Methylobacterium currus: one gene and its partner. The main gene of each other region encodes a partner of the protein of the gene in region 2 in a complex. Links are inferred from orthologs where the notes say so. Each region holds a gene or a part of one and is shown on either strand. Other genes may lie near its edges. The genes, in order: mfd and uvrA.

Evidence for each region.
Region 1: the proteins of uvrA (region 2) and mfd are in contact, whole or in part, in a crystal structure (PDB 4DFC), measured with the Escherichia coli proteins. The link is inferred for Methylobacterium currus from one-to-one orthologs.

Annotation. Positions count from the first base shown.
Region 1 is NZ_CP028843.1:4,319,955-4,334,862, forward strand. The notes cover bases 6,989-11,187. They hold mfd (transcription-repair coupling factor), read right to left. Parts: upstream 10,792-11,187; coding sequence 7,189-10,791; downstream 6,989-7,188. Other genes in these bases: DA075_RS20105 (FAD assembly factor SdhE), read right to left, coding at 11,062-11,187. Outside these bases: DA075_RS20070 (histone deacetylase family protein), read left to right, coding at 1-706; DA075_RS20075 (TFIIS helical bundle-like domain containing protein), read left to right, coding at 782-934; DA075_RS20080 (DUF6925 family protein), read right to left, coding at 1,354-2,232; DA075_RS20085 (DUF502 domain-containing protein), read left to right, coding at 2,320-3,084; DA075_RS20090 (TonB-dependent receptor), read left to right, coding at 3,405-5,555; DA075_RS20095 (fatty acid desaturase), read left to right, coding at 5,927-6,943; more of DA075_RS20105, read right to left, coding at 11,188-11,358; ATP-dependent DNA helicase RecG, read left to right, coding at 11,538-13,652; DA075_RS20115 (hypothetical protein), read right to left, coding at 13,783-14,127; DA075_RS20120 (AMP-binding protein), read right to left, coding at 14,335-14,908. UniProt on the Escherichia coli protein: Couples transcription and DNA repair by recognizing RNA polymerase (RNAP) stalled at DNA lesions. Mediates ATP-dependent release of RNAP and its truncated transcript from the DNA, and recruitment of nucleotide excision repair machinery to the damaged site.
Region 2 is NZ_CP028844.1:461,372-475,632, reverse strand. What follows is about bases 6,964-10,515. They hold uvrA (excinuclease ABC subunit UvrA), read right to left. Parts: upstream 10,161-10,515; coding sequence 7,164-10,160; downstream 6,964-7,163. Other genes in these bases: DA075_RS32250 (Lrp/AsnC family transcriptional regulator), read right to left, coding at 10,343-10,515. Outside these bases: DA075_RS38305 (methyl-accepting chemotaxis protein), read left to right, coding at 145-2,127; methylenetetrahydrofolate--tRNA-(uracil(54)-C(5))-methyltransferase (FADH(2)-oxidizing) TrmFO, read right to left, coding at 2,354-3,781; DA075_RS32270 (DUF1127 domain-containing protein), read right to left, coding at 3,955-4,104; DA075_RS32265 (S1C family serine protease), read right to left, coding at 4,624-5,595; DA075_RS32260 (transporter family protein), read right to left, coding at 5,817-6,815; more of DA075_RS32250, read right to left, coding at 10,516-10,807; DA075_RS32245 (1-aminocyclopropane-1-carboxylate deaminase), read left to right, coding at 10,975-11,985; DNA starvation/stationary phase protection protein Dps, read right to left, coding at 12,280-12,834; DA075_RS32235 (SDR family oxidoreductase), read right to left, coding at 13,033-13,911; DA075_RS32230 (GMC family oxidoreductase), read right to left, coding at 13,908-14,261. UniProt on the Escherichia coli protein: The UvrABC repair system catalyzes the recognition and processing of DNA lesions. UvrA is an ATPase and a DNA-binding protein. A damage recognition complex composed of 2 UvrA and 2 UvrB subunits scans DNA for abnormalities.

The DNA of each region.
Region 1 (14,908 bases), on a different replicon or contig from region 2:
GGTCGTCACCGGCACGGTCCCTCGGGCGGTCGAGCGGGCGATCGGCCTGCCGGTCGATGCCGGGGTGGCGCGGCGCTCGCTCGCCGCCTGCGGCGGCACGCTGCTGGCCGCGCGGCTGGCGCTCGAAGGGGGGCTGGCCGGCAGCACCGCGGGCGGCAGCCATCACGGAAGGCGGGACGGGGGACGGGGGTTCTGCGTCTTCAACGACGTCGCGGTGGCGGCGCTCGCCCTCAGGGGCGAGGGCACGATCCGCAGGGCCCTCGTCATCGACCTCGACGTGCACCAGGGCGACGGCACCGCCGATTGCCTCCGGAACGAGCCCGACCTGTTCACCTTCTCGATGCATGCCGAGAAGAACTACCCCACCGACAAGGTGCCGGGCGACCTCGATGTCGGCCTGCCCGACGGGCTGTCCGACGACGATTACCTGGCGGCGCTCGCCCTCCACGTGCCGCGCCTCCTCGACGCGCAGCGCCCGGACCTCGTGTTCTACAATGCCGGCGTCGACCCCCACCGCGACGACCGGCTCGGCCGCCTGGCGCTCACCGACGACGGCTTGCGCCGGCGCGAGGCCCACGTGGTCGGCGAGGCGCGCCGGCGCGGCATCCCGCTCGTCGCGGTGATCGGCGGCGGCTACGCGACGGACATCGAGGCGCTGGCGGCCCGCCACGCCCTGGTCTTCGAGGCGATGGCAGAGATGGCCTGACGGAGGACCGGAACGGCCGAGGCTGTTTCGCCGTTGATCCCTCGAAGACCCATGTCAGCGCACTCGGAGGATACGATGAGCCTCATCGGCCGGATCGTCACCAAGATCCTGGGGAACGACGACCCCCGCACCCGTCCCGACGGCCGCGGCCCTTACGACGACCGGGTCACCTATAATGACTCCGGCAATCTCGTCGGCCGCCTCGTCACCAAGATCCTGCGTCGCTGACGCTTCGGGCCCGCGTCGCTGACGCGACAGGCCTGCGCTGCTGACACGACGGTTCCGCGAACCGGACGCGACACCCCCGCCGGCCCCCGGCGGGGGTGTCGCCGCTTTGCACGGGCGCGATCGTTTGGGAGAAAATCCACCATCGGTGCGCTTTCGCACTTGCGAAACGGCGCCAGGCCCCTATCTTTTGCAGTGCAAGGTCGCGATGGCGTCGCGGCCCTGCAGCCCTCTTTGGGCGTTTCCTCCCTAGACTTCGGGCCGCTCGCAAGAGCGGCCTTTTTTCTTAGTCTCGCGAGTGATTTCGCACGCATTTCGAATACGTCTCTTTATCCCATTTGCGAACTCGTCCTGGGGTCGCGCGCGCGATGATGGAAAAATCCAACCGGCCGATCATTTCAAATATTGCCATCCACGACCACTCACGACAATGCCAGATACTTTTTCTGCGTCTGCGCAACCCGGGCCACCGCCCGCGCCGCCCGTGAGTCCGGCACCGCTACCGTTTCCCCGGCGAGGATGCTGGTCTTGAGCGCGACCAGCGTCGGATCGCCCCATCGCGCCAGCAAACCCTGGAAGGCCGCGTGGCGGCCGTGATCGTAGCCGGCTTCCGTCAGCGGATGGGGCGGGTGCAGGTGGATCACCGGGGCGAGGCCCGCCGGGATCGGCGCCGTGGCAGCGTGCAGGCGGCCCTGGCGCAGGAGCTTGTCGAACCAGAGCGCCCGCGGCCCCGGATGCGCGTCGGGCAACACGATTTCGATCCGGGCGCGGCCCGATGCCGCCACGAGCACCGCCCCGAGGCCCGGCAGGCGCGCCCAGAGGGCGGCGCCGGCCGGGTGGCCGCAGGCGGCGCGTAGCACCGGGACGGCCGCGCCCCGCACCCGGGCGAGGAGCCGGGCCTGGCGCAGGGGCAGGCCGAGGCAGAACAGCACCCCGTCGCGATCGTCGGCGCGGGCAGCCTCGTCGTCGGGGCCGAGCTCGCTCACCACCGGGTCTGGGCAGGGCGGCAGGAGGGCGAGCGGCCGGCACAGGGCGAGGGCCTGGCTCCAGCCATCGCCGCCGAGCGCCGTCTCGTAGGCCACCGGCACGAGGGTGTCGGCCTCCCCCAGCACCAGGGCGCCGCGGGGCGTGACGAGGCCGGGACGCCCGTCGGAAGGAAGGTCCGCCGGCTCGTCGGGATCGCGCCGGAAGGTGGCGCCCGCCCCGTAGCCGCCGAGGCTCCAGGTCGGCATCGGATCGGCCAGGGCCTGACGCAGGACCGCCCGCAGAGCGTCCGCATCGGCCTGCGGCCGGACCGACAAAGGGTCTTCCCCGCCTTGAGCGCAGCGCAGCAAACCGCTACCTCTTCGGGGGCAGGGGGCGCCTGCCCGGGTCGAGAATCGCAGATCGTGTCGGAAACCTCGCCGTTGATCCCCGATCCGGACCCGCCGGCCACCCGCAAGCGGGTCAGCGTCCGCGGTCGCCTGCGGAACTACTTCTTCACCGGCGTGATCGTCGCCGGCCCCCTGGCGATCACGATCTACATCACCTGGTGGTGCATCAGCCTGATCGACGGCTGGGTCAAGCCGCTGGTGCCCTCGGCCTACCTGCCGGACCACTACCTGCCGTTCAGCGTGCCGGGCCTCGGCCTCGTCATCGCCTTCGTGGCGCTGACGACCCTCGGCGCGCTGACCGCCAACCTCGTCGGCCGCTCGGTGGTGGAGTTCGGGGAGGTGCTGCTCGCCCGCACCCCGGTGATCTCGGGCCTCTATCGCGGCCTGCGCCAGGTCTTCGAGACGCTGTTTTCCACCAGCGGCACCTCGTTCCGGACCGTCGGCCTGGTCGAGTTCCCGGTGAAGGGCACATGGTCGATCGTGTTCCTGTCGGCGCCGGCCGGGCCGGACGTGCAGACGGCATTGGGATCCGAGCTCGACCATGTCGGCGTGTTCCTGCCCTGCGCCCCGAACCCGACCACCGGCTTCTTCTTCTACCTGCCCCGCTCCGAGGTGATCGAGCTGTCGATCAGCGTCGACGACGCCGCCAAGCTGGTGATGTCGGCCGGCGTGATCCAGCCCGAGGATCCGCAGACCCGCCTGCAGGCGATGGCGGCGGGCCTGCGCGCCGCCCAGGTCGGCCCGATCGACGTGCCGGCGCGGGACCGGATGGACGCCTGACGCCGCCCCACGTTCGAGAGACGGGCGGTCATCCGCCGGATACGGCGGCGTTACCGATGTGACGCATTTCAGCAACAGGTGCGCCGGCTCGCAACGGCGACGCTTCCTTGAACGATTGCAAATCACCGGCGGTAATGCAGCGCGGCCAAGCGCTTCCGCATCTCGTCCCGACTTTATCTTATAATAGATAAAAACAAGCTCTGTTGGTTTCTGACAGTTCCGCCGTTGCGGAGCCGGCTCTTCGCTGCCAAGGCCGAAAGGTCTCGCAAGACCAGGGCGCTCCCTGCGAGACGGTCATCTCATCTTTCGGACGATCCGCCATGACGAAGCCGGCCGCGCATGCCCGCGCCACCCTGTTGCTCGCCACCACGATGCTGGCGCCCGCGGCGTCCCTGGCGCAGCAGCCCGTCCCGCCCGAGGGCGAACTGGCGCTCGAGACGATCGATGTGGCGGGGCTCCGGGCCGGCGGGCGCGGCGACACGGTCGGCTACCTCACTCGGCGCACCGCCTCGGCGACCCGCACCGACACGCCCCTGATCGACACGCCGCAAGCGGTCACCGTGGTGACGCGGGAGCAGATCCGCGACCAGGGCTTCCAGAGCCTCACCGAGGCGATCCGCTACGTGCCGGGGGTGATCCCGCACCAGGGCGAGGGCAACCGGGACGACGTGGTGATCCGCGGCCAGCGCTCCAACGCCGATTTCTACGTCAACGGCATCCGCGACGACGCGCAGTATTTCCGCGACCTTTACAACATCGAGCGGATCGAGGTGCTGAAGGGCCCGAACGCGATGATCTTCGGCCGCGGCGGCGGCGGGGGAATCATCAACCGGGTGTTGAAGGAGGCCGATGGGCTGCCGATCCGCGAGATCGTCGCCCAGGGCGGCGCCTTCGACAACAAGCGCCTCGCCCTCGACATCGGCGACCGGTTCTCGGACGGGGCGTTTGTCCGCCTCAACGGGGTGGTGGAGGAGACCGGCACCTACCGCGACTTCGGCCATATCCGCCGCACCGGCATCAACCCGACCGGGACGCTGGTCCTCGGGCCCGACACCACGCTCAAGCTCTCCTACGAGTATTTTCACGATGACCGCGTCACCGACCGCGGCATCCCCTCGCAATTCGGACGACCCTACCGCTACCGCGAGAATACCCGGACCTTCTTCGGCAACCCGGATCTCAGCTACGCCCGGGTCGATGCCCACATCGCCACCGCCACCCTCGACCACCGCTTCGAATCCGGCGTGCAGCTGCACAGCCAGCTGCGCTTCGCCGATTACGACAAATTCTACCAGAACGTGTTTCCGGGCAGCGCCGTCAACGCCGCCGGCACCAGCATGACCCTGAGCGCCTACAACAACACGACACCGCGCATGAACTATTTCAGCCAGAACGATTTCACCTACAAGTTCGCCACCGGCCCGCTCGCCCACACCCTCCTCGGCGGATTCGAGCTCGGCTACCAGACCGGCCTCGCCTTCCGGCAGGACGGCTTCTTCTCGACCACCGGCACGACCTCGCTGGTGGTGAACCCGCTCTCGCCGGTCTCGCGGGTGCCGGTGAATTTCCGCTATAACGGCGGCAACAACAGCCGCTACGACCTCGGCCTCGCCGCGGCCTATGTGCAGGACCAGGTCGAGATTTCGCCGCACCTGCAGCTGATCGGCGGCCTGCGCTACGACCATTTCGACTTCGCGTCGACCGACCGTGGCACCCAGGTCACCACCGCGCGGATCGACGACCTGGTCTCGCCGCGGGCCGGCTTCGTGGTCAAGCCGTGGGAGAACCTGGCCTTCTACGGCAGCTACAGCGTCTCCTACCTGCCGTCCGCCGGCGACCAGTTCTCCTCCCTGACCCCGGGCCTCTCGATCGCGGTGCCGGAGCGGTTCGAGAACCGCGAGGTCGGCGCGAAGTGGGACGTCTCGCCGGTGCTTCAGCTCACGGCGGCGCTCTACGACCTCGACCGCACCAACCAGCGATTCGCCGACCCGAACCGGCCCGGCTACTTCCTCACCACGGGACAGACCAACACCAAGGGCGCCGAGATCGGCGCCAACGGCTTCATCACCGAATGGTGGCAGATCGCCGGCGGCTACGCCTTCACCGACGCAAGGGTGGTCAACGGCTTCAGCTCCGGCTCGACCGCCATCCGCGCCGGCAACACGGTGGCCCTGGTGCCGTTCAACGCCATCACCCTGTGGAACAAGTTCGCCATCACGCCGGAACTGGCGGTCGGCATCGGCGTCATCAACCAGACCCACACCTTCGCGTCGTCCGACAACACCGTGCGCCTGCCGAGCGTCACCCGGTTCGACCTCGGCCTGTTCTACCAGGTGTCGGAGGGGGTGCGGGCGCAGGTCAACATCGAGAACCTGTTCGACCGGCGCTACATCGCGACGGCGGATGCCAACAACAACATCTCGCCCGGCGCCTCGCGGACGGTGCGCGTGCAGGTGATCGCGCGGTTCTAGAGCGGGCGCCCCCTTCCGGCGAGGATCGTTCGGCCGGCCATGCGCGGGCCGGACGCGATCGTGCCGCAGCATCCCTGGAACAGGCATCTCTCCCGGCCGGCGCGAATGATGCTATGGGGAGCCGCCCTACCTGGAAGCGGCCCGGCCATCCCGGGCCCGCCTCCGGCCCCCATCTTCCTCTTTCGTGGATCACCTCGTCCCCGACAGGCGCCGTCGGAGGCGATCCGTCCGCGGCGGATGCCGCGGGGCCTCCATGCCGGGTCGAGGTCCACCACGCCCGACCGATCACCAGACAGGATTGCCGGCCAACCGTGACAGACGACACAACGAACCCCGCTGCGACCAGCCGGACCGGGGGCGGAGCATCCCGGATCGACGTCGCGGTGCTCGCGCGCGAGGTCGCCCGGCATTGCGCAGCCTATCGGGACCCCGTTCCCCGGCTCGCCCTTCGGCAACTGGCCAACACGCTGCTGCCCTACCTGGCCCTCTGCGCCCTCATGCTCTGGGCGGCCGCGAGCGGCTACGCGCTCCTGGTCCTTCCGCTCGCCCTGCCGGCCGGGGGCCTGCTGGTCAGGCTGTTCATCATCCAGCACGATTGCGGGCATGGCTCGTTCCTGCCCTCCCGCACCGCCAACGACCGGCTCGGCCGGTGCTTAAGCCTCCTGACGGTGACGCCCTACGACAGCTGGAAGCGCGCGCACGCCCTGCACCACGCCTCCACCGGCGACCTCAGCCGCCGCGGCACGGGCGACATCCACACGCTGACCGTGCGCGAATATCTCGCCCTGTCGCGCTGGCACCGGCTCCGCTATCGGCTCTACCGCAACCCGTTCATCCTGATCGTCCTCGGTTCGCCGCTCAACTTCCTGGTGCTGCAGCGGCTTCCCTTCGGGGTCGGCCTGCCCTGGCGCACCGCGTGGCGGGACGTGCTGACCCTCGACCTCGCGCTCGCCGCGATGGTGGCGGCTCTCGCGGTCGCGGCCGGCGGGATCGGGCCGGTGCTCTGGGTGCTGCTGCCGGTCGTCAGTGTCGCCGCCTGGGTCGGCGGCTGGCTGTTCTACGTCCAGCACCAGTACGAGGAGACCGTCTGGGAGGGACCCGAGGCCTGGGACTTCCACCGCGCGGCCCTCGGCGGCAGCTCGTACTACGTCCTGCCGGCCGTGCTGCAATGGTTCACCGGCAATGTCGGCCTGCACCACATCCATCACCTGAACAGCCGCATCCCGAACTACCGTCTCCAGGAATGCCTCGACGGCCATGCGACGCTCAGCGAGGTTGGCCGGCTGACGCTGCGCGACAGCCTGCGCTGTCTCGGGCTCGCCCTCTGGGACGAGGACGCCCGCAAGCTGATCGGGTTCTCAGGGGTGCGGACGCTCCAGGCCGCTTGAAAACCGGGGCGGCGGCGCTTTGGGTCGCGCGCCGCCTTGCGGGGCTTACGCACCGTCTCCCGTCATCCGCCGCTCCGGCGCGGTCATGCAGGATCGTCCCCGCGCCCGAGAGAGGACGGCGCCCGAGCGGGTTTCGCGAAACCGGCCGCCGGTCCGGCGACAGAAAACCTGCGACACGGCAGACACTCAGGCGGACTTGCGTTGGCCTACCCACGCAAGTCCGCCTGAGACCGTCCCCATGCCTCTCAGGCCGCCTTCCTCTTCGTGATCAGCTTCACCAGATCGCGCAGGATCGCCGTCGTCTCCTTCAGCCGCTCGGCCACCGTGGCGAGGTCGCGGATGAACACCACGCTCATGTCGGGCCGCACCTTGGCGAAGGAGCGCTGGTCGGCGATGTAGCCGGCGAGCTTGGCCGGGTTGGCGAAGGAACGATCGCGGAAGTGCATGACGATGCCCTTCGGGCCGGCCTCGACCTTCTCGACGTTGGTCTCGCGGCACAGGATCTTGATCGTCACGATCTTCAGGAGCTGCTCGACCTCCGGCGGCATCGGGCCGAAGCGGTCGATCAGCTCGGCGCCGAAGCTCTCCAGCTCCTGGTCGTTCTCCAGCGTCGCGAGGCGGCGGTAGAGGCCGAGGCGCACCGAGAGATCCGCGACGTAGTCCTCCGGCATCGTGACCGGGGCGCCCAGCGCGATGGTCGGTGACCATTGCTCGTCGGTCGGCAGGGCGTTGCCGGACTTCAGCGCCGCCACCGCGCTCTCCAGCATCTGCTGGTAGAGCTCGTAGCCGACCTCCTTGACGTGGCCGGACTGCTCGTCGCCGAGCAGGTTGCCGGCGCCGCGGATGTCGAGGTCGTGGCTGGCGAGCTGGAAGCCGGCGCCCAGCGTGTCGAGGGATTGCAGCACGGAGAGGCGGCGCTCCGCCTGCACCGTCAGGGTCTTGCCCTCCGGCGTGGTGAACAGCGCGTAGGCCCGGGCCTTGGAGCGGCCGACGCGGCCGCGCAGCTGGTAGAGCTGGGCGAGGCCGAACATGTCGGCGCGGTGGACGATGAGCGTGTTGGCGGTCGGGATGTCGAGGCCCGATTCGACGATCGTGGTGGCGAGCAGGATGTCGTACTGGCCGTCGTAGAAGGCCGTCATCACGTCCTCGAGCTGGCCCGCCGCCATCTGGCCGTGGGCCACCGCCACCTTGGCCTCGGGCACCTCGCGGTCGAGGAAGCGCTTGACCTCCTCCAGGTGCTCGATGCGCGGCACGACGTAGAAGGCCTGGCCGCCGCGATAGCGCTCGCGCAGGAGCGCCTCGCGGATCGAGAGCGGATCGAACGGCATCACGAAGGTGCGCACCGCCAGGCGATCGACCGGCGGCGTGGCGATGATCGAGAGCTCGCGCACCCCCGTCATGGCGAGCTGGAGCGTGCGCGGGATCGGCGTCGCCGAGAGCGTGAGCACGTGCACCTCGGATTTCAGCGCCTTCAGCCGCTCCTTGTGGGCGACGCCGAAATGCTGCTCCTCGTCGATGATGATGAGGCCGAGATCCTTGAAGGTGATATTTTTCGCGAGCAACGCGTGGGTGCCGACCACGATGTCGACCGAGCCGTCGGCGAGGCCTTCGCGCACCTTCTTCAGGTCGGCATTGCCGACGAAGCGCGAGGCCTGGGCGACGTTGACCGGCAGGCCCTTGAACCGGGCCTCGAAGGTGCGGGCGTGCTGGCGCGCCAGGAGCGTCGTCGGCACCACCACCGCCACCTGCTTGCCCGAGAGCGCGGTGACGAAGGCGGCGCGCAGAGCCACCTCGGTCTTGCCGAAGCCGACATCGCCGCAAACCAGCCGGTCCATCGGCCGGCCGGAGGTGAGGTCGCCCAGCGTCGCGGCGATCGCCGCCTCCTGGTCCTCGGTCTCCTCGTAGGGGAAGCGGGCGGCGAACTCGCCGTAGGTCCCTTCCGGCGGCGCCATCTTCGGCGCCGATTTCAGGAAGCGCTCGGCCGCGACCTTGATGAGGGCGCCGGCCATCTCCATGATCCGGCGCTTGAGCTTGGCCTTGCGCGCCTGCCAGGCCCCGCCGCCGAGCTTGTCGAGGGCGACGTCGGCATCCTCCGAGCCGTAGCGGGTCAGAAGCTCGATATTTTCGACCGGCAGCAGCAGCAGGCCGCCGCTATACTGGATCTCCAGGCAATCGTGCGGGGCGCCGGCCGCCGTCACGGTCTTGAGCCCGATGAACCGGCCGATGCCGTGATCGGCATGGACCACGAGGTCGCCGGGCGCCAGTGCCTGCACCTCCAGGATCACGTCCTGGGGCCGCTTGGCCTTGCGCTTGGGCCGCACCAGGCGGTCGCCGAGGATGTCGCCCTCCGCCACCACGGCGAGCTGGCCGGCGGAGAACCCGGCCTCCAACCCCCAGACCGCGACGCCGATATCCTGGCCGCGCTTCATCGCCAGGATGTCGGAGAGCCGGGTGATGCTCTTCGGCTTCGGCAGGCCGTGCTCGGTCAGGACGCCGCAGAGGCGGTCGCGAGACCCCTCCGACCATGCCGCCAGGACGACGTGGTGCCCGGCTCCTTGCAGGTCGCGGACATGGCTCACCGCCGCGTCGAAGACGTTGACGCCCTCCTGCGCCCGCTCCGGCGCGAAGCTGCGGCCGGGCGCTCCCTCGCAGTCGATCAGCCGGCGCCCAGCGACCTCCGGCACATCGAAGGGGGCGAGGCGGGCGACCGTCGCGCTCTCGATGCGTTTCGCCCACTCGTTCGGCGAGAGATAGAGCGCGTCGGCTTTAAGCGGCTTGTAGGGCGCGGTGCCGCTCTGGCGCTCCTTCAGCGCCTCGCAGCGGGCGTCGTAATATTCCTGGACCTGGGACAGGCGCTCGGCCACCGCGTCGTCGGCCTGATGGTCGAGGATCAGCGGCACGCCGGCGACGTAATCGAACAGCGTGTCGAGACGGTCGTAGAACAGCGGCATCCAGTGCTCGAGGCCGGCATAGCGCCGCCCCTCGCTGATCGTCTCGTAGAGCCGGTCGTCGCGGGTCGCCGCGCCGAAGGTGGTGACGTAGCCCTGGCGGAAGCGCCGGATCGTCTCGGTGGTGAGCTGCACCTCGCTCATCGGCACGAGGTCGAGGGACCGCAATTGCCCAATCGTGCGCTGGGTCTCGGGGTCGAAGGCGCGGATCGATTCGAGGGTGTCGCCGAAGAAGTCGAGGCGGACCGGGTTGGCCAAGCCGGGCGGCGACAGGTCGATGATGCCGCCGCGCACCGCGTATTCGCCGGTGTCGCGCACGGTGCCGGTGCGCAGGAAGCCGTTGGCTTCGAGCCAGGCGACGATCTGGTCGGTGTCGAGGGCGTTGCCGGGCGCGGCGGAAAAAGTCTCGACGGCGATGCGCGACTTCGGCGGCACCCGCTGCACCAGGGCGTTGACCGTGGTGGTGAGGATGCGCGGCTTCTCGGCCGAGGAGCGGGTGCGCGCGAGCCGCGAGAGCGCCGTCATGCGCTGCGCCGCGATGGCCGGGTTCGGCGAGATCCGGTCGTAGGGCTGGCAGTCCCAGGCCGGGACGCTCATCACCTCGATCTCGGGCGCCACGAAGGCCAGCGCGCTGGCGAAGGCCGCCGAGCGGGTGCCGTCCCGGGCGACATGGACCAGCACCGCCGGGCCTTCCGCGACCTGCGACAGGGCCCGGGCGAGGTCGGCGACCACAAGGGCGTCGAACCCGTCCGGCACGCGCGCCAGCGTCGCGCTGTCGCCGGCCTTCAGGGCCTCCACGGCCCGGGTCAGCGCCGCGGATTTCGGCAGGGCGAAGCGGGCGGCCGGGGGCTTTTTCGGAGCTGCGGGCGGGGCGGGGGGCTTGGGAGCGGGCTTGGCCATCAGGTTTTTGTTGAGTCTTCAGCGGAGCCTGCTCGCGCAGGGGATCGTGGATTCGCAGGGTCGGTCGGGCGCCAGGATGAAGCGCGGGATAAACCCTCCCCCCTCTGCGGGGGAGGGCGCCCCCCGGATAGGGGCGGGAGAGGGGATCGCGACGCCGCAGGATGTGGCGCCCTTCATGACGGTCGCGGCCTCTCCGGAAGCGGCATCCCCTCTCCCGGCCTACTTCGTAGGCCACCCTTTCCCGCAGGGGGGAGGGCTAGGCGTGGCGCCTCACAGATCCACCGGCGCCCCGTGCTGGTGGAAGGCCTTCATCCGGCGATAGACCGGCGTGTCGTAGTTCGACGGGGCTTCCACCTCGTCGGTGATCCAGCGGAAGAGGTCGCGGTCCGGCACCTCGATCAGCAGCTCGAAATCGTCGAGCTCCTCCTCCGTGAGCGTCCCGATCTCGGCATCCGCGAAGCGGCCCATGATCAGGTCCATCTCCCGGGTGCCCCGGTGCCAGGAGCGGTAGAGGGTGCGGCGGCGGCGCGGATCGAGGTCGGCGCTGGTGCGGGTGGTACCGGTCATCGCGGGACAGTTCCTCGGGCTGGTCCGTGCGGCTTTACCGCCCGGGGCGCGGGTGCGAAACCCTCCGCCTGATATGGGGCGTGAGGCGCGGGATGCGACACTCATATGGCGATCCCGCGGGCCCGCAGAAGCGGCGCGGTGGTGTATAGAGCCCCCGATTGCCCTCCGCTCCCGCCCCGATGTCGCTGCGTCCCTACCTGCTCGATCCCCTGTTCGCCCCCGCCACCGTGCTGCCGGGGGCCGGTCCCAAGGTCGCCGTGCTGATCGACAAGCTCGTCGGCACGCCGGAGCGGCCGGCCCGGGTGGTCGACCTGCTGTTCCATCTGCCCCAGCGCGGCATCGCCCGGCAGCTGCGCGGCTCGATCGCCGAGGCGCCGCCCGGCGAGCCGGTGACGCTCGGCGTGACCGTGGTGGCCCACCGCCCGCCGCAGACCATGGGCGGGCGAAAGCCGTTCCGTGTGCTGGTCGAGGACCAGACCGGCGACATCACCCTGGTGTTCTTCAACCTGCCCCGCGCCCGCATCGAGAAGATGCTGCCCCTCGGCAGCCACCGCTACGTCTCCGGCCGGATCGAGCTGTGGGACGGCTTCCGCCAGATGGTGCATCCGTCCCGCATCCTCGACGAGAAGGGGCTGGCCGACCTGCCGGCGGTGGAGCCGATCTACGGCGCCACGGAAGGCCTGACCTCGCGGGCGATCGGCAAGCTCGCGGTCGCAGCCCTCGACCGGCTGCCGACCCTGCCGGAGTGGCAGGACCGTGCCTACCTCGACCGTCAGGACTGGCCGGCCTTTGCCGACGCGCTCCGCACCGAGCATCGCCCGGCGGAGGCCGCCGAGACCGAGGAGGATCTGAAGACCCCGGCCCGCCGGCGCCTCGCCTATGACGAGCTTCTGGCCTCGCAGCTGGCCCTGGCGCTGGTGCGCAGCCGGATGCACCGCCCGGCCGGCCGCACCAATGTCGGCGACGGGGCGCTGTCGCGGCGGATCGAGGCGGCGCTGCCGTTCGGGCTCACCGGGGCGCAGACCCGGGCGCTCGCCGAGATCCGCGGGGACATGGGCTCGGACCGGCGCATGCTGCGCCTGCTCCAGGGCGATGTCGGCTCGGGCAAGACCGCGGTGGCGCTGCTTGCGATGGCCTCGGCGATCGAGGCCGGGCGTCAGGCGGCGATGATGGCGCCGACCGAGATCCTGGCCCGCCAGCACGCCGAGCGCCTGCGGCCGATGGTGGAGGAGGCGGGCTTGAGGCTCGCGCTGCTCACCGGCCGCGACCGGGCGGCGGAGCGGCGCGCGACGCTGGCCGGCCTCGCCGACGGCTCGATCCACATCGTCGTCGGCACTCACGCGCTGTTTCAGGACGACGTGGCCTTCCACGATCTCGGCCTCGCGGTGGTCGACGAGCAGCACCGCTTCGGCGTGCACCAGCGCTTGGCGCTCGGGGGCAAGGGCGCGGCGGTCGACATCCTGGTGATGACCGCGACGCCGATCCCCCGCACCCTGGCGCTGACCTATTTCGGCGACATGGAGGTCTCGGTCCTCGACGAGAAGCCGGCCGGCCGCCAGCCGATCAAGACGGTGCTGGTCTCGACCGACCGGATCGAGGAGGTGGTGCTGGGCCTCGAACGGGCGCTTGCCAGGGGCGACCGGGTCTACTGGATCTGCCCGCTCGTCGCCGAATCCGAGTATGTCGACCTCGCCGCCGCCGAGGAGCGCTTTTCGGCCCTGCGCGAGCGCTTCGGCGACGCGGTCGGCCTCGTCCACGGCAAGATGCCGGGCAAGGACAAGGACGAGGCGATGGAGCGCTTCGTCGAAGGCACGACGAAGATCCTGGTCTCGACCACGGTGGTGGAGGTCGGGGTGGACGTGCCGCAGGCCACCGTCATGGTGATCGAGCATGCCGAGCGCTTCGGCCTCGCCCAGCTGCACCAGCTGCGCGGCCGGGTCGGTCGGGGCTCGGGCGCCTCGACCTGCCTCCTGCTGTTCAAGGGGCCGCTCGGCCAGGTCGCCCGGGCCCGGCTCGAGATGATGCGCGAGACCGAGGACGGGTTTCGCATCGCCGAGGAGGACCTTCGCCTGCGGGGCGAGGGTGAGGTGCTGGGCACCCGCCAGTCAGGGCTGGCCGCCTTCCGGCTCGCCAGGCCGGAGGCGGACGGCGACCTGATCGTGGCGGCCCGCGACGACGCCCGGCTGATCGTCGAGCGCGATCCGGGGCTCAAGACGGAGCGGGGCCACGCCCTGCGGGCGCTGCTCTACCTGTTCGAGCGGGATGCGGCGGTGAAGCTGTTGCAGGCGGGGTGAGGAGAGAGGCTTCCGAGCAACCTGCGAACCGCCCCGTCCGACGCGCGACCTCATCCTGAGGCGCGCTCGCGCCTCAGGATGAGGTCGGGGGAGGGAGGATCCGGGATGCGACGATCCCGGCGGGCCCGCCTTAGAATTCCGGCTCGTTCAGCACACGCGTGCCGATGCGGCTCTGCAGGTCGATCGGGGCGCCCGTCTGCTGTCCGGCGGCGTCGACCTCGATGACCGGGATGCCGGCGCCGCGCATCTGCTCGCGCAGGCGCTCCGACATCATCCGGAAGGCGCCGCCGGTGTCGCGGGGCGGAACGTGCAGCAGCACCGCCGCCGGGCGCGGCATCATTGCCAGGACATCGTCCGCCGCCTCCAGGGAGGCGGTGACGCTGGCATAGCCCAGCTCGGCCAGTTCGGCGGAGAGGGCCCGGTCGACGGCACGGTGGCCGTCGTCGACGACGAGGACTTTTTGCAGCGCACCCATGTTCAAGCGTTAGCCGATCGCGTGCCTCTCGTGAAGGCACCGGGGCAGTAACGCGGTAAGCCGACGAAGGTTCATCATCTCCGCCGGCCCATGTTAGGCCCATGGCCGGCGGACGATCCCGGACCGGGCTCGGTGATGAGCCGTCAAACGACTGCGGCGGCTGATGTTTTCGCGATTGCGAAAAGGGCTGAAAAATTTGCCGGCGTCCTAGAGAATCTCCGTCACCGCCGTGGCGACCCCGGCGAAGAGCGAGGCCCGGTAGCGCGAGGCCATCCACCCGTCCGGATTTTCGTCCTCGGTGATGCCGCGGCGCAACATGCGGGCGGCGCAGGCCGGCCCGCGGAAGCTCAGGCGCCCGTCCGGATCGCGGCGCAGCTGGATCAGTCCGCCCCGCTCGGTCGCGAGGGCGGCTCGCTCGGGGGCCGCCAGGACGAGGCCGACATCCTGGGCGTCGCGCCGGCCGCACAGCAGGGCGACCTCGTCGAAGGCCAGGATGTCGACCACGCCGGAGCGGCCCGGCAGGCGGGAGCTGAGGCGGCAGGGCGCCCGATGGACATAGGCGAGGGTGCGCAGCCGGCCCGGCACGGTGGTGCGGGAGAATCCCGCCTCCATCCAGGCCGGCACGATCAGATGGGTCGGCACCGGCTGGTCGAGGGCGGCCGAGAGGGTGCCCGCATCGAAGACCGGGTGGCATTCCAGGGTGGCGCCGGCGAGCAGGGCGGCGGCGAGCCCGGTGGCGAGGCCCTTGAGGTCGCTCGGCGGCAGCAGGCTGAGGATCCGC
Region 2 (14,261 bases):
TTGCCGTCCTGTCCCACGGCGCGACGACCGGCACCTTTTCTATCGCCGCCATTGGAAAAAAATGCTCATCTTAAGCCTGCCTTAGCGTACGCCGTCCAATGTCGATCCGACGATGTGCCTGACGGGGCGACGGAGCCGATGTGGATGTGGTTCAAGGGCGGGCGCCTGTCGCGACTGTCGATCAAGGCGCGGATCTTCGCGGGCTTCGGCGTGGTGCTGGCCACGACCGTGGGCGTGGCGCTCTCGGGCACCATGCTGGTGACACAGGTCAACGAGAGCTTCGCCGAGTACCGGCACAACCGGGCCAAGACCGAGCATGTCCGCGCCGTCGACATGGCGATGATGCAGACGCGCTTCGAGCTGAGCCGCTGGCTCCAGCGCTTCGACCCCGCGGCCCTCAAGGTGGCGCGCGACTATCTCGACAAGTCCCTCGAGTTGATCGGGCGCGGCGGCGCGGTCGGGCTCGATCCCGATGAACGGGTCTTGAGCGACACGATCGCCGCCGCCTTGACGAAATACGGCGCCGAATACGCCATCCTCGCCCGGATCAAGGACGAGGAGCAGGATCTCCAGACCCGGGAGATCGATCAGGCCGGCGACCAGATCGCGCATGCCCTGTCGCAGCGGCGCAACCGCGCCTTCGAGGCCGGCGACCTCGATCAGGCCCGGATGCTGAACGGCGCCGCCGAGGCGTTCAAGTTCGCCCGCGAGCAGGTGGCGCAGTTCAAGACCACGGGCGAGGTCAAGCACGCCGCGGCGGCGAACCAATCCGCGGCCGACTCCCAGGCGAAGCTCCAGGGCAACGCCGACCTCATGGCCAAGCTGACCGCCTGGCGCGGCGCCCTCGACCGCGCCGCCGCGCTCGCGGCCGAGTGGGGCAAGCACCTCAAGGTCTCCCGCACCGCCCGCGACCAGTCGATGAAGGCCTCCGAGACGCTGCTGACGGAGGTGAACCGCGACGCGCTGGCCTACGAGGAGGATTTCGCCCGCAGCGTCGAGCAGGGGACCAGGGCGTTCCTCGCCAAGGCCGCCGGCATCGTGCTGCTCGGCATCCTGATCTCGCTGCGGCTCGCCGGCTCGATCACCAAGCCGCTGCAGCGCCTGTCGGGCGCCATGGCGGCGCTCGGCGGCGGCGCCCGGGCGATCGACGTGCCGGATACCGGGCGCGCCGACGAGATCGGCGCCATGGCCCGCACCGTGGCCTTGTTCCGCGACGGTCTGGTCGAATCCGAGCACCGCGACGCGCTCCAGCGGCAGGATACCGACTCCAAGATGGCGCGGGCGCGCCATCTCGAGACGCTGACCCGGGGCTTCGAGGGCAAGGTCTCGGCGCTGATCGCCACCCTGACCGCTGCGGCCGGCCAGATGGAGGCGGCGGCGCGCAACCTGTCGACCTCGGCCGCCGAATCGTCCGGCCTGTCGGCGGGCGTCGCGGAGGCGGCGAGCCAGACCTCCGCCAATGTCGGCGGGGTGGCGAGCGCGACGGATGAGCTCTCCGCCAGCATCGAGGAGATCGTGCGGCAGGTCGCCCATTCCTCGGTCATCGCCGGCCGCGCCGACGCTGAGGCCGTGCGCACCGAGGCGACGATCCGGGCGCTGGCGGCGGCCGCGCAGCAGATCGGCGACGTGGTCCAGCTCATCACCAGCATCGCCGGCCGGACCAACCTGCTCGCGCTCAACGCGACGATCGAGGCTGCCCGGGCCGGGGAGGCGGGCCGCGGCTTCGCGGTCGTGGCCGCCGAGGTCAAGGACCTCGCCACCCGCACGGCGCAGGCGACCGACGAGATCGCCGGCCAGATCGGCAGCATCCAGGCCCAGACCGCCCAGGCGGTGCAGGCGATCGAGGCGATCGGCGGCACGATCCGCGACATGAACGCCATCGCCACCGGCGTGGCGACCGCGATGGAGCGCCAGAGCGCCGCCACCGTCGAGATCGCCCGCAACGTCCAGCACGCCGCCCACAGCACGCAGGTCGTCTCCAGCCACATCGACGCGGTGCAGCAGGGCGCCGCCCGCACCGGCGGCACCGCCGGCCAGGTGCTGCGCGCCGCCCAGGATCTGGCGCATCAGGCCGGGACGCTGGAGCGCGAGATCGGCGGGTTCGTGGCGGAGATCAAGGCGGCGTAATACCGTCGCGCTTTCGCATCGACGCGAAAGCGTCCGGCGCATCGGCGCCGGCGCCCGCTCGGGCTTCGCCAGCGCCTGCGAACGGGTCCGTTCGAAGGCGCGGCGGTATACGACATCCGCGGCCATCGTGACGGTCCAGGACGTCGTCCCGGTGCTCGCCGGCGGCGAGAGCCCGGGACGGCGTGGAGAGTACGAGGATCGTTGGTCCGATCCCGGGCGCCTGAGACTACTCCGCCGCCGCCGGCAGCGGCGCCGGCTCCTCGCCGAGCCATTCGCCCAAAGCGGCCCGTGCCCGGTCGGTCAGGGCCCGCTTCTTGGCCTGCGCCTTCTCGGTGCCCCGCAGGCGCTTGCCGTCCGGGGCCTTCGGCGCCCGGTCGAGGGGCGGGAAGAGGCCGAAATTGACGTTCATCGGCTGGAACGAGCGCGGCGTGCCCTCCTCCTCCGCCGAGACGTGCCCGCCGGTGATATGGCCGATGAGCGCTCCCAGAGCGGTCGTGACGGGGAGCGGCTCCAGCGACCGGCCCTCCCGCTCGACGGCGGCGAAGCGGCCGGCCATCAGGCCGATCGCGGCGCTCTCGACGTAGCCCTCGCAGCCGGTGATCTGCCCGGCGAAGCGCAGGCGCGGCTCGGCCTTGAGCCGCAGGGTGGCATCGAGGAGGCGCGGGCTGTCGAGATAGGTGTTGCGGTGCAGGCCGCCGAGGCGGGCGAACTCGGCATTCTCCAGGCCCGGGATGGTGCGGAAGATCCGCACCTGCTCGGCGTGGCGCAGCTTCGTCTGGAAGCCCACCATGTTGTAGAGCGTGCCGAGCGCATTGTCCTGGCGCAGCTGCACGATGGCGTAGGCCTTGACGGTCGGGTTGTGCGGGTTGGTCAGGCCGAAGGGCTTCATCGGCCCGTGGCGCAGGGTCTCGGGGCCGCGCTCGGCCATCACCTCGATCGGCAGGCAGCCGTCGAAGTAGGGGGTCGAGGCCTCCCATTCCTTGAACGAGGTCTTGTCGCCCTCGACGAGTGCCGTGATGAAGGCCGCGTATTGCTCGCGGTCGAGGGGGCAGTTGATGTAATCCGCCCCGGTGCCGCCCGGTCCCGCCTTGTCGTAGCGGGACTGGAACCAGGCCTTGCCCATGTCGATCGAGTCGCGGTGCACGATCGGCGCGATGGCGTCGAAGAAGGCGAGCGACTCGGCGCCGGTGAGGCCGCGGATGCCCTCGGCCAGGCCGGGCGCGGTGAGGGGGCCCGTCGCCACGATCACGCTGTCCCAGGCAGCGGGCGGCAGGCCGTCGATCTCCTCGCGGGCGATCGTGACGGTCGGATGCGCCTCCAGCGCCGCCGTCACGGCTTGGCTGAACCCCTCGCGGTCCACCGCGAGCGCGCCGCCGGCCGGCACCTGGTTGGCATCGGCGCAGCGCATGATCAGCGAGCCGAGGCGGCGCATCTCCTGATGCAGCAGCCCGACGGCGTTGAGTTGCGGATCGTCGGAGCGGAACGAGTTCGAGCAGACGAGTTCGGCGAGACCGTCGGTCTGGTGCGCCTCGGTGCCGCGCAGGGGCCGCATCTCGTGCAGCACCACGGGAAGGCCCGCCTCGGCAATCTGCCAGGCCGCTTCCGAGCCGGCGAGGCCGCCGCCGACGACGTGAATGGGGTTTGATCCGGACATGACGCGGCATATCGGATCGAGTGCCGCCGATGCAACACCGACGGATCCGTGCCGGGATCCGAACATGCGAACGCCCGCCGAGAGGGGCGGGCGCGCGAGACGATGAGGAGCCCGAAGGCTTTCTATCGACTTGGAGTACTCGGTACGCGGGTACTTGGTACGCTTTCGGGGGCTTACGCGACCGAGCGGGCGATACCCTGGATCTCGAAGCGGCTGATGCCGAGATCGTCGAGCTCGCGGTCGGACAGACGCGACAGCTCGTGCACGGTCTCACGGTAGCGGAGGTACGAGCGGATCTTGCTGAGGATGAGGGAAACGAACATCGGATTTGACCTCTTGGCGGGCAGCCGGTGCGAACCGTTTCGGCACCGCCTGCCTGCTTCTGTTGCAACGCACCATATGGGAAATGGCTTCGCTGGTGGGAGGCGGAGTCGCGTAAGCCAGCTATGCACGACTCACATGCAGCGCGCAGGGAATCGTCAACCAACCCCCGTGCCTGCCGATTTGGCAGCACTCTGGCGCATGAATCGCAGGGATTCCCGGCATTTAGGCACTATGCTGCACACGCGAAGGGCGGGGATGCGGAGCGGGCGGGCGGCGCGGTGCGAAGGGAGAGGGATCGGGGATGCGGCAGCCGGTGGCGATCCGGTGTGCAGTGCCGCGACGGGCGCGTCCGGTGCCGGGTCGAGAGACCCGCACTCTTCGCTCTGCCCGGACAGTCCTGCGGCGAGGGGAGGGGAGGAGACCGATGCCTCATCTCCCCCGGACAGCCATGATTGCCTCCAGACAGCCATGTCGCCCGCCAATCCGGGGACGGCTTCCGAGGCGCCGAACCGCCCGGCTCAATGCAGCCGCGGCGCCACCAGGAAGGTCGACCGGTCGGCCGAGACGACGGACAGGCTCAGGGTCCGCCCGTCGCGATGCACCGTCAGCGGCACGGTGATGCCGGCGGGGCCCAGCGCCCAGACGGCGCGCAGGAAGCCCGCGAGGTCATTCACCTCGGTCTGGCCCACCGCCAGCAGGATGTCGCCGGCGCGCAGGTCGGCGGTCTCGGCCGGGGCGCGGGGCGAGAGACCCATCACCACGACCTGGTCGTCCATCTCGGTGGCGTAGAGGCCGAGCCAGGGCCGGGGCGGGCCGGAGACCCGGCCCAGCGTGGTCAGGTCGTGAAGGATCGGCTTCAGGAGGTCGATCGGCACCGCCATGTTGATGGCGCGGCTGTCGCGGCCGCCCTGCTGGAGCTGGAGCGAGCCGATGCCGGTGAGCTCGCCCGCCGGACCGATCAGCGCCGCGCCGCCCCAATGCGGGTGCGAGGGCGCGGTGAAGATCGCGTCGTCGAGGAGATATTCCCAGTAGCCGGCGAATTCCTGCCGCGCCACCACCTCGGCGGCGACGGCGCGGGAGCGGCCGCCGGCCCCGGCCATCACCAGCCGGTCGCCCACGCGCAAGCCCTCGGCGCTGCCCAGCGGCAGATACGGCAGGTCGAGGCGGCCGAGCGCCTGCACCAGGCCGAAGCCGGTGGCGGCGTCGTAGCCGACGACGTGGCCGGGCGCGGTGCGGCCGTCATGGGCCGTGAGCCAGACGCTCTCGGCCTCGGTGATCAGGTAGCCGATGGTGAGCACCAGCCCGTCCTCGCCGATCAGGACGCCGTTGCCGGCCCGCTCGGTGCCGAGGATCTCGGCGGTGTAGGCGCCGTCCGGCACCCGGGAGGACAGGGCGACGATGGCGGTCAGGGTCTGGTCGAGGTCGTAGGAATAGGCGGCCGGGCGGGGCTGCACCGCGGAGGGGATCTTCCAGTCGCCGGGCGCCGCCATGATGGCCTCCTGCCGGGGCCTCGAGCGCCCCGTGTCTCGTCTCGTCCGGCAGGGATCGAAAGCCCCGCCCGCTCGCTCCCGTTATAGGTCGCGGAGCCGGGCCCGACAGGCATGGCGCGTGCACCAATGAAAACGCCCGGCTCGCGGAGCCGGGCGGGAGAGGAGGGGTCTCTTGGTGGATCTCCGGTGAAAGCTCTCCTGGGTCTCTCCGGCGTCGCGGCTCAGTACTTGCGCACGAGGGGAACCGGCTCCGGCTCGGCGACCACCGCGACGGTGTAGAGCGGGGCGATGACGCGGAACCAGCCCTCGGTCGAGTAGGCCTCCCGGTTGGTCGGCAGTCCGGTGACCGGCGAGATCTGGCGGGCCGACGTGGCGACGTCTCGGGCGACCCAGGCCTGGACCGAGAACTTGCCGAAATCGTAGCCGACGAGGCCGCCGAGGGCGAAGCGGCCGCCGCCGCCGCCCGAGACCGTGCCGCAGGTGGCGAAGTTGCCGGCGCAGGGCGTGCCGAGGGGCAGGGGGCCGCGATTCGGCAGGTTGGTGGTGCCGTAGCCGATGGCGCCGATCTCGAACTTGCCGAACTTCTTGGTCGCCGTCAGGTCCAGGTTGAGGGCGTCGGTCGGGTACTGGCTGCCGTAGAAGCCCGGGATGCCGTTGCGGCCGCCGAACCGGGCCGGCACGTCGTAGAAATTGTAGGTCAGGTTGGCGGTGATGTTCCAGCCGTCGCCCGTATAGCTGATGCCGAAGCCCTGCCGGTAGGTGTTCGAGGCCAGGATCGGCAAGCCGCCGCCGCGGCCGCCATTCAGCTCGTTCAGGTAGACGCCGGCCAGGTAGCTGACGCCGACATTGTTGCCGAGGTCCCAGGCGAAGATGCCGCCGAGAAAGGTGCCGACATTGATGCTGGTGTCGCGGCCGCCGGCAGCGCGGGAGAAGGTGAAGACGGTCGGCGGGGCGATCACCGCCTCAAAGCGCGCGCCCAGGACCTTCCAGGGCGTCGACCAGACCAGGACCGGGACGTTGACCGCGGTGTCGGTCGAGGTCGCGTTCGGTCCGTCGGGGCTGCGAAAGGTGAAGGTGTCGATCGCGTAGACGCCTTCGGGCAGCGGCGCGCCGATGGCAAGGCCGACCTGCTCGCCCGGCACCGTCGTGCTTTGCGCGAAAGCCGCCGTCGCGGTCAGCGACAGGGCAGCCGCCCCCGCGGCCAGCCAATACTTGACCATGAGCATTCCTTCCCAAATCCTTATCGGACTCGACGCGCGCATGATGCAGCACCGACACCGCACGCACTCGATGCGTGCTTGATTCGGTGGGCTCTTCGGCGTCGACCGTGCAGCAGTCTGAACGCCCATATTGTTCCAACAGCGACGCTCGGAATGCCAGCATTTTGCTCGGTGGCGACGCAAGCTACGCTGACGCGTTGCGCAAATGACGCATTTTTGTCATGCGGGCGCAGTTTTGTACTTTAGTGGTACAATGTTGGAAGCGGGGCGGAAAGACCGAATTGCTGCACCGCACAGGGGCTTGAAGCGCCTATGCGGTCCCAATTCGCGGGCGTTTTCGCGCGAATCCTATTCGGCGGCCTGCTTGCTGGAGGCCGACTTGCGGGTCCGGGGCGCCTTCGAGGCGGTCTTCGCGGCGGGCGGGACGGCGGGCCGACGGGCCAGGACCTCGCGCAGGAAGCGGCCGGTATGGCTGCCTTCGGACGCCGCGATGTCCTCCGGCGTCCCCTGCGCCACGATGGTGCCGCCGCCGTCGCCGCCCTCGGGGCCCATGTCGATCACCCAGTCGGCGGTCTTGATGACCTCCAGGTTGTGCTCGATCACCACGACGCTGTTGCCCTGGTCGACCAGCTCGTGCAGCACCTCCATCAGCTTGGCGACGTCGTGGAAGTGCAGCCCGGTGGTCGGCTCGTCGAGGATGTAGAGGGTGCGGCCGGTGGCGCGCTTCGACAGCTCCTTGGACAGCTTCACCCGTTGCGCCTCGCCCCCCGACAGGGTGGTGGCCTGCTGGCCGACCCGGACGTAGCCGAGGCCGACCCGGGCCAGGGTCTCAAGCTTCTCGCGGATCGCCGGCACCGCCTTGAACAGGTCGGCGGCCTCCTCCACCGTCATGTCGAGCACGTCGGCGATCGAGCGCTCGCGGTACTTCACCTCCAGGGTCTCGCGGTCGTAGCGCTTGCCCTTGCAGACGTCGCAGGTCACGTAGACGTCCGGCAGGAAGTGCATCTCGATCTTGATGACGCCGTCTCCCGAGCAGGCCTCGCAGCGCCCGCCCTTGACGTTGAACGAGAACCGGCCCGGCTGGTAGCCGCGCGCCTTGGCCTCGGGCAGGCCGGCGAACCAGTCGCGGATCGGCGTGAAGGCGCCGATATAGGTGGCGGGGTTCGAGCGCGGGGTCCGGCCGATCGGCGACTGGTCGATGTCGATGACCTTGTCGAGATGCTCCAGCCCCTCGATCCGGTCGTGGGGCGCGGGATGCTCCAGCGCCCCGTTGAGCTTGCGCGCCACCGCCTTGTAGAGCGTGTCGACCACGAGGGTCGACTTGCCTCCGCCCGAGACGCCGGTGATGCACGTGAAGGTGCCGAGCGGGATCTCCGCGGTCACGTCCTTCAGGTTGTTGCCGCGGGCACCGACGAGGCGCAGCATCTGAGGCTCGGGCGCCTCGACCTTGGCGGCCGGGTTGCGCTTCGCCTTGCGCCGGCTCTTCGGCACCCGCACCGAGAGGGCGCCGGTGAGGTACTTCGCGGTCAGCGAGTTCGGATCGGCCAGCAGCTCGGGCGGCGTGCCTTGCGCCACGATCTGCCCGCCATGGATGCCGGCGCCGGGCCCGACATCGACGACGTAGTCGGCCTGCAGGATCGCGTCCTCGTCGTGCTCGACGACGATCACCGAGTTGCCGAGGTCGCGCAGGCGCTTGAGCGTGCCGAGCAGGCGCTCGTTGTCGCGCTGGTGCAGGCCGATCGAGGGCTCGTCGAGGACATACAGGACGCCGGTCAGGCCCGAGCCGATCTGCGAGGCGAGGCGGATGCGCTGGCTCTCGCCGCCCGAGAGCGAGCCGGAGCCGCGGGCGAGCGTGAGGTATTCCAGCCCGACATCGACCAGGAAGGTCAGCCGGTCGCGGATCTCCTTGAGGATGCGGGCCGCGATCTCGTTGTGCTTCGCGCTCAGCTGCCCGGGCAGCTCGCCGAACCAGCGATGCGCGTCGCGCACCGAGAGCACCGTGGCGTCACCGATGTCGAAGCCGGCGATCTTCACCGCCAGCGCCTCGGGCTTCAGCCGCTTGCCCTTGCAGGCCGAGCATGGCGTCTCGGCCATGAACCGGCCGATATCCTCCCGCGCCGCGTCGCTGTCGGTCTCCTTGTAGCGTCGCTCCAGGTTCGGGATCACGCCCTCGAACGGCTTCGAGACCTCGTAGGCGCGCAGCCCGTCATTGTAGGCGAAGCGGACCTCGTCGCCGTCCGAGCCGTAGAGCACCACCTGGCGGGCGGCCTCGGTGAGCTTGGCCCAGGGCGTGTCGGTGCGGAAGCGGTAGTGCCTCGCCAGGGCTTCCAGGGTCTGCCCGTAATAGGGCGAGGTCGATTTCGCCCAGGGCGCGACGGCGCCGCGCGACAGGCTCAGGGCCTCGTCGGCGATGACCAGCGTCGGGTCGATCCGCATCTCGTGGCCGATGCCGCCGCAGGTCGGGCAGGCGCCGAAGGGATTGTTGAAGGAGAACAGCCGCGGCTCGATCTCCGGGATCGTGAAGCCGGAGACCGGGCAGGCGAAGCGCGACGAGAAGGTGATCGGCTCGGGGGAAGGCCCGTCCTCGGGCATATCGGCAAAGGCCACGAGAGCGATGCCGTCGGCGAGCTCCAGGGCGGTCTCGAACGAATCGGCCAGCCGCGAGGCCATGTCGGCCCGCACCACGATCCGGTCGACCACCACGTCGATGTCGTGCTTGAGCTTCTTGTCGAGCTTCGGCACGTCGTCGATGGCGTAGTACTCGCCGTCGATGCGCAGGCGCTGGAAGCCCTTCTTCTGGAAGTCGGCGATCTCCTTGCGGTACTCGCCCTTACGGCCGCGCACCACGGGCGCCAGCAGGTAGAGCCGGGTCTTCTCGGGGAGCGCCAGCACCCGGTCGACCATCTGGCTGACGGTCTGGCTCTCGATCGGCAGGCCGGTCGCCGGCGAGTACGGGATGCCGACCCGCGCCCACAGGAGGCGCATGTAGTCGTAGATCTCCGTGACGGTGCCGACCGTCGAGCGCGGGTTCTTCGACGTCGTCTTCTGCTCGATCGAGATCGCCGGCGACAGCCCGTCGATCTGGTCGACGTCGGGCTTGGCCATCATCTCGAGGAACTGGCGGGCATAGGCCGAGAGCGACTCGACGTAGCGGCGCTGCCCCTCGGCATAGATGGTGTCGAAGGCGAGCGACGACTTGCCGGAGCCGGACAGCCCGGTGAACACCACGAGCTTGTCGCGGGGGATCGTCAGGTCGACGTTCTTCAGGTTGTGCTCGCGGGCGCCCCGCACCGCGATCACGCGGCCCTCCGCGGAACGGTCGAAGAGCTTGTCGAGAGAGGCCATGCAGAGGGGCTCCGGGCCGGGGACGACACGGCCAGGCTTGATGGGACCGGGATCGACCGGGAGCCCGTGACGTTTGGGGAGCCCATCGACCGTGATGGTGACCAGATGGGGCGCAGGGGCGCCCGAGCCAAGTCTGACCCCAGGACTAGAACAAACTGCGTACAGCGGCAACCGCCGCGTTCTCACAAGCTCAAGGGCGCGTTGTCGATCACCTCCTTCATGACGAAGAAGGTCCGGGTCTGGCGCACCCCGGGCAGGGCGATCAGGATCTCGCTGTGCATCCGGTTGAAGTCGGCCATGTCGGAGACGCGGATCTTGAGGAAGTAGTCGAAGTCGCCGGCGACGAGGTGGCAATCGAGCAGGGTCGGCATGGCGAGGGCCGCAGCCTCGAAGGCGGAGAAGCTCTCCGGCGTCGAGCGGTCGAGCACCACGCCGACGAGGACCAGCGAGCCGCGCCCGACCTTCTCCGGCGCCACCACGGCGCGCACCCCGCGAAAGTACCCTTCGTCGAACAGGCGCTGGGTGCGACGGTGGCAGGTCGCCGGGCTGGTGTTGACGCGCTTGGCGAGCTCGGCGTTGCCGATCCGGCCATCCTCTTGCAGGAGCCGGAGAATTTTCACGTCGATGCGGTCGAGCCCGGTAGCCATGAGAGGTCCTTCCATCCGGCAGCCCGGAATTGGACGGATCTAGCACATGGATGGCCGATCCGGCCGTGCCGGCCATCGAAGATCGCGCAAGTTCGAGAGCACCTTCCGTCGAAGTCCTGCTAGGTTGAGCCCGGCTTCCATATAGGACCCCGGCGATGATCCCTTCGATGCTGTCGCAGTTCGAGCGCTATCCCCTGACCTTCGGCCCGACCCCGATCGAGCACCTGCCGCGCCTGACCGCCCATCTCGGCGGCGACGTGCAGATCTATGCCAAGCGCGACGATTGCAACTCGGGGCTCGCCTATGGCGGCAACAAGCTGCGCAAGCTCGAATACATCGTGCCGGACGCGATCGCCTCGGGCGCCGACACCCTGGTGTCGATCGGCGGCGTGCAGTCGAACCACACCCGCATGGTGGCGGCGGTGGCGGCCAAGATCGGCATGAAGTGCCGGGTGATCCAGGAAGCCTGGGTGCCGCACGAGGACGCGGTCTACGACCGGGTCGGCAACATCATGCTGACGCGGATCATGGGCGCCGAGTCGCAGCTCGTCGACGAGGGCTTCGACATCGGCATCCGCGACAGCTGGAAGCAGGCGATCGAGGACGTGAAGGCCAAGGGCGGCAAGCCCTACGCGATCCCCGCCGGCGCCTCGGTGCACAAGTTCGGCGGCCTGGGCTATGTCGGCTTCGCCGAGGAGGTGCGCCGGCAGGAGGCCGAGATGGGCCTCCACTTCGACTACATCGTGGTCTGCACCGTCACCGGCTCGACCCATGCGGGCATGGTGGTCGGCTTCAAGCCCGACGGCCGCGCCCGCAACGTCATCGGCATCGACGCCTCCTGCACGCCCGCCCAGACCCGGGCGCAGGTGCTCGAGATCGCCCGGAACACCTCCGCCCTCGTGGGTGCCGGCGAGATCACCGAGGACGACGTGGTCATCAAGGAGGACTACGCCTACCCGGTTTACGGCGTGCCCTCGAAGGAGACGGTCGAGGCGATCCGCCTCGCGGCCCGGCTCGAGGCGATGATCACCGACCCGGTCTACGAGGGGAAGTCGATGCAGGGCATGATCGACCTCGTCCAGAAGGGCTTCTTCCCGAAGGGGTCGAAGGTGCTCTACGCGCATCTCGGGGGCGCGCCAGCCCTCAACGGCTACAGCTACACCTTCCGCAACGGCTGAGCCGGGACGGCGAAAAGAAATGGCGCGGGTTCCCCTCCTCTCCCTGCCGGCGGGGAGAGGGGAAACCCGCGCCAATCTTTTTCCCGGACAGTCCTGCGCCCGCGGGGCGCGGCAGGTCCGGTCTTCTCCCGTCCCGAAGAGACAAGGCCACGGCCCGATCGTGGCGCGATCGGGCCGTGCTCGATTGTCCGAGTGTGCCGCATCGTCTTCGACGAACCGCGATCCGCCGCATCGACGATGCGCCGCGACCGAAGCCGGCTCAGGCGCCGGCCCCACTCACCGAATAGGTCGCCCTCAGCGCGCGCCCTTGCCGTCGCCGTCGCGCATCGTGCCGGTCGGCTCCTGCACGTGGGCCTCGAGGAACCACAGCTGCTTGTCGACGGCGCGGGAGACCTCGGTGAACAGGTCGGCGGTGCCGGGGTCGCCGGCCTCGTCGGTCTGGTCGATGTTCTCGCGCACGGCGTTGGCGTAGGCGGCGTAGCGATCGATCAGGGCCGAGAGATGATCGGCGATGGCGTAGATGTCGGTCGGGTAGGGCGACAGCTTCGAGGTCTTGGAGACCACCGTGGCGGTGCCGAGGGCCGTGGCGCCGAGCTGCACGGCGCGCTCTGCCACCTTGTCGTTGAGGTCGTCGATCTCGGTGCGGAACCCGTCGAGCATCTCGTGGATGCCGATGAATTGCGGGCCCTTCAGGTTCCAGTGCGCCTGCTTGATGTTGAGCGCGAGGTCGATGCCGTCGGCGAGGCGGGCGTTCAGGGTCTCGATCGAGACGCGCTTGGCGTTCGAGTCGGTGTTGTTGCGGGTGCGGTGCTGGCGCGGCTGGCCGGCCTTGCCCTGGGAATCCGTCATGTCGGTTACTCCGTGGATTTCCCGCAACAACGGGACCGGCGGGCGGCCGTTCCGAGGCTGCGGAGGGGTTTTCGGATCCATCCCCGGTCTTCGCGCCGGGGTGGTGGGACGGGCCCGTACCGGGCCTGTCCGATGACGAAGGAGCTAGGGCGGGGGTACTGGGGCTGACACCCCGCCGGTCGACATCCTGCCCGTCCGTCAGAGCATCGGCTGGCCGCCAGTGACCGGCACCAGCGCGCCGGTCATGTAGCTGCCTTCCCGCGAGGCCAGCAGCACGTAGGCGGGGGCCAGCTCCGCCGGCTGGCCGGCCCGTCCAAGCGGAGTATCGGCGCCCAGTTTCTCGATCTGCTCAGGCGACTTCACGATCGGCTGGATCGGCGTCCAGACCGGGCCGGGCGCGACGCAATTGACCCGGATGCCCTTCGGCGCCAGCAGGTTCGACAGGCCGACCGTGAGCGTGCTGATCGCCCCCTTGGTGGCGGCGTAGACCAGCATGCTGGCATCCGCGACCTTGGCCTGCTGGCTCGTCGAGTTCACGATCGCCGAGCCCGGCCGCATATGCGGCACGGCTTCCTGCGCCAGGTAGATCATCGCGAAGACGTTGGCGCGGAACGAGCCCTCGACATCGTGGGCGGTGACGTCGTCGAGGCCCTCGTTCACCACCTGCGCGGCAGCGTTGTTGACCAGCACGTCGATGCGGCCGAACTCCGCCACCGTCTTCGCCACCACCGCCCGGCAATGCGCCTCGTCGCGCAGGTCGCCCGGGATCAGGAGGCAGCGCCGGCCCGCCTTCTCGACCCAGGCCTTGGTCGCCTGCGCGTCGACCTCCTCGGAGTCGAGGTAGGAGATCGCCAGGTCCGCCCCCTCGCGGGCATAGGCGATGGCGACCGCGCGGCCGATGCCCGAATCGCCCCCGGTGACGATCGCGACCTTGTCGGTGAGCAGGCCCTTGCCGACGTAACTCTCCTCGCCGTGGTCGGGGGGAGGGTCCATCGGCCCGGTGAGGCCGGGGCGCGGCTGCTGCTGCGCGCCGGGGAAGGGCGGCCGGGGTCCGGCCTCGCGGGGATCGTCGTTCATCGAGTGCCCTTCAGGAACGCGCCGGCGGTGCGCAGGGACAACGCCATGATGGTCAGGGCCGGATTCGCCGCGAGCGAACTCGGGAAGACCGACCCGTCGCAGATCCACAGGTTCTCGACCTCGTGGCTCCGCCCGACGGCATCGACCACGGAGTCGTCGGGGTTCCGTCCCATCCGGCAGGTGCCCAGCGTGTGGGCGACGCGCTCCAGCACCCAGATGTCGCTGGCGCCCGCCGCCTCCCAGATCGCGCGCATCACCTTCGTGGCGTGGGCGTTGAGGCTGTGCTCGTTCGGGCCGTAGCCGAAGCTGATACGGGCCTTGCGCATCCCGAGCGCGTCGGTCTCGTCCGA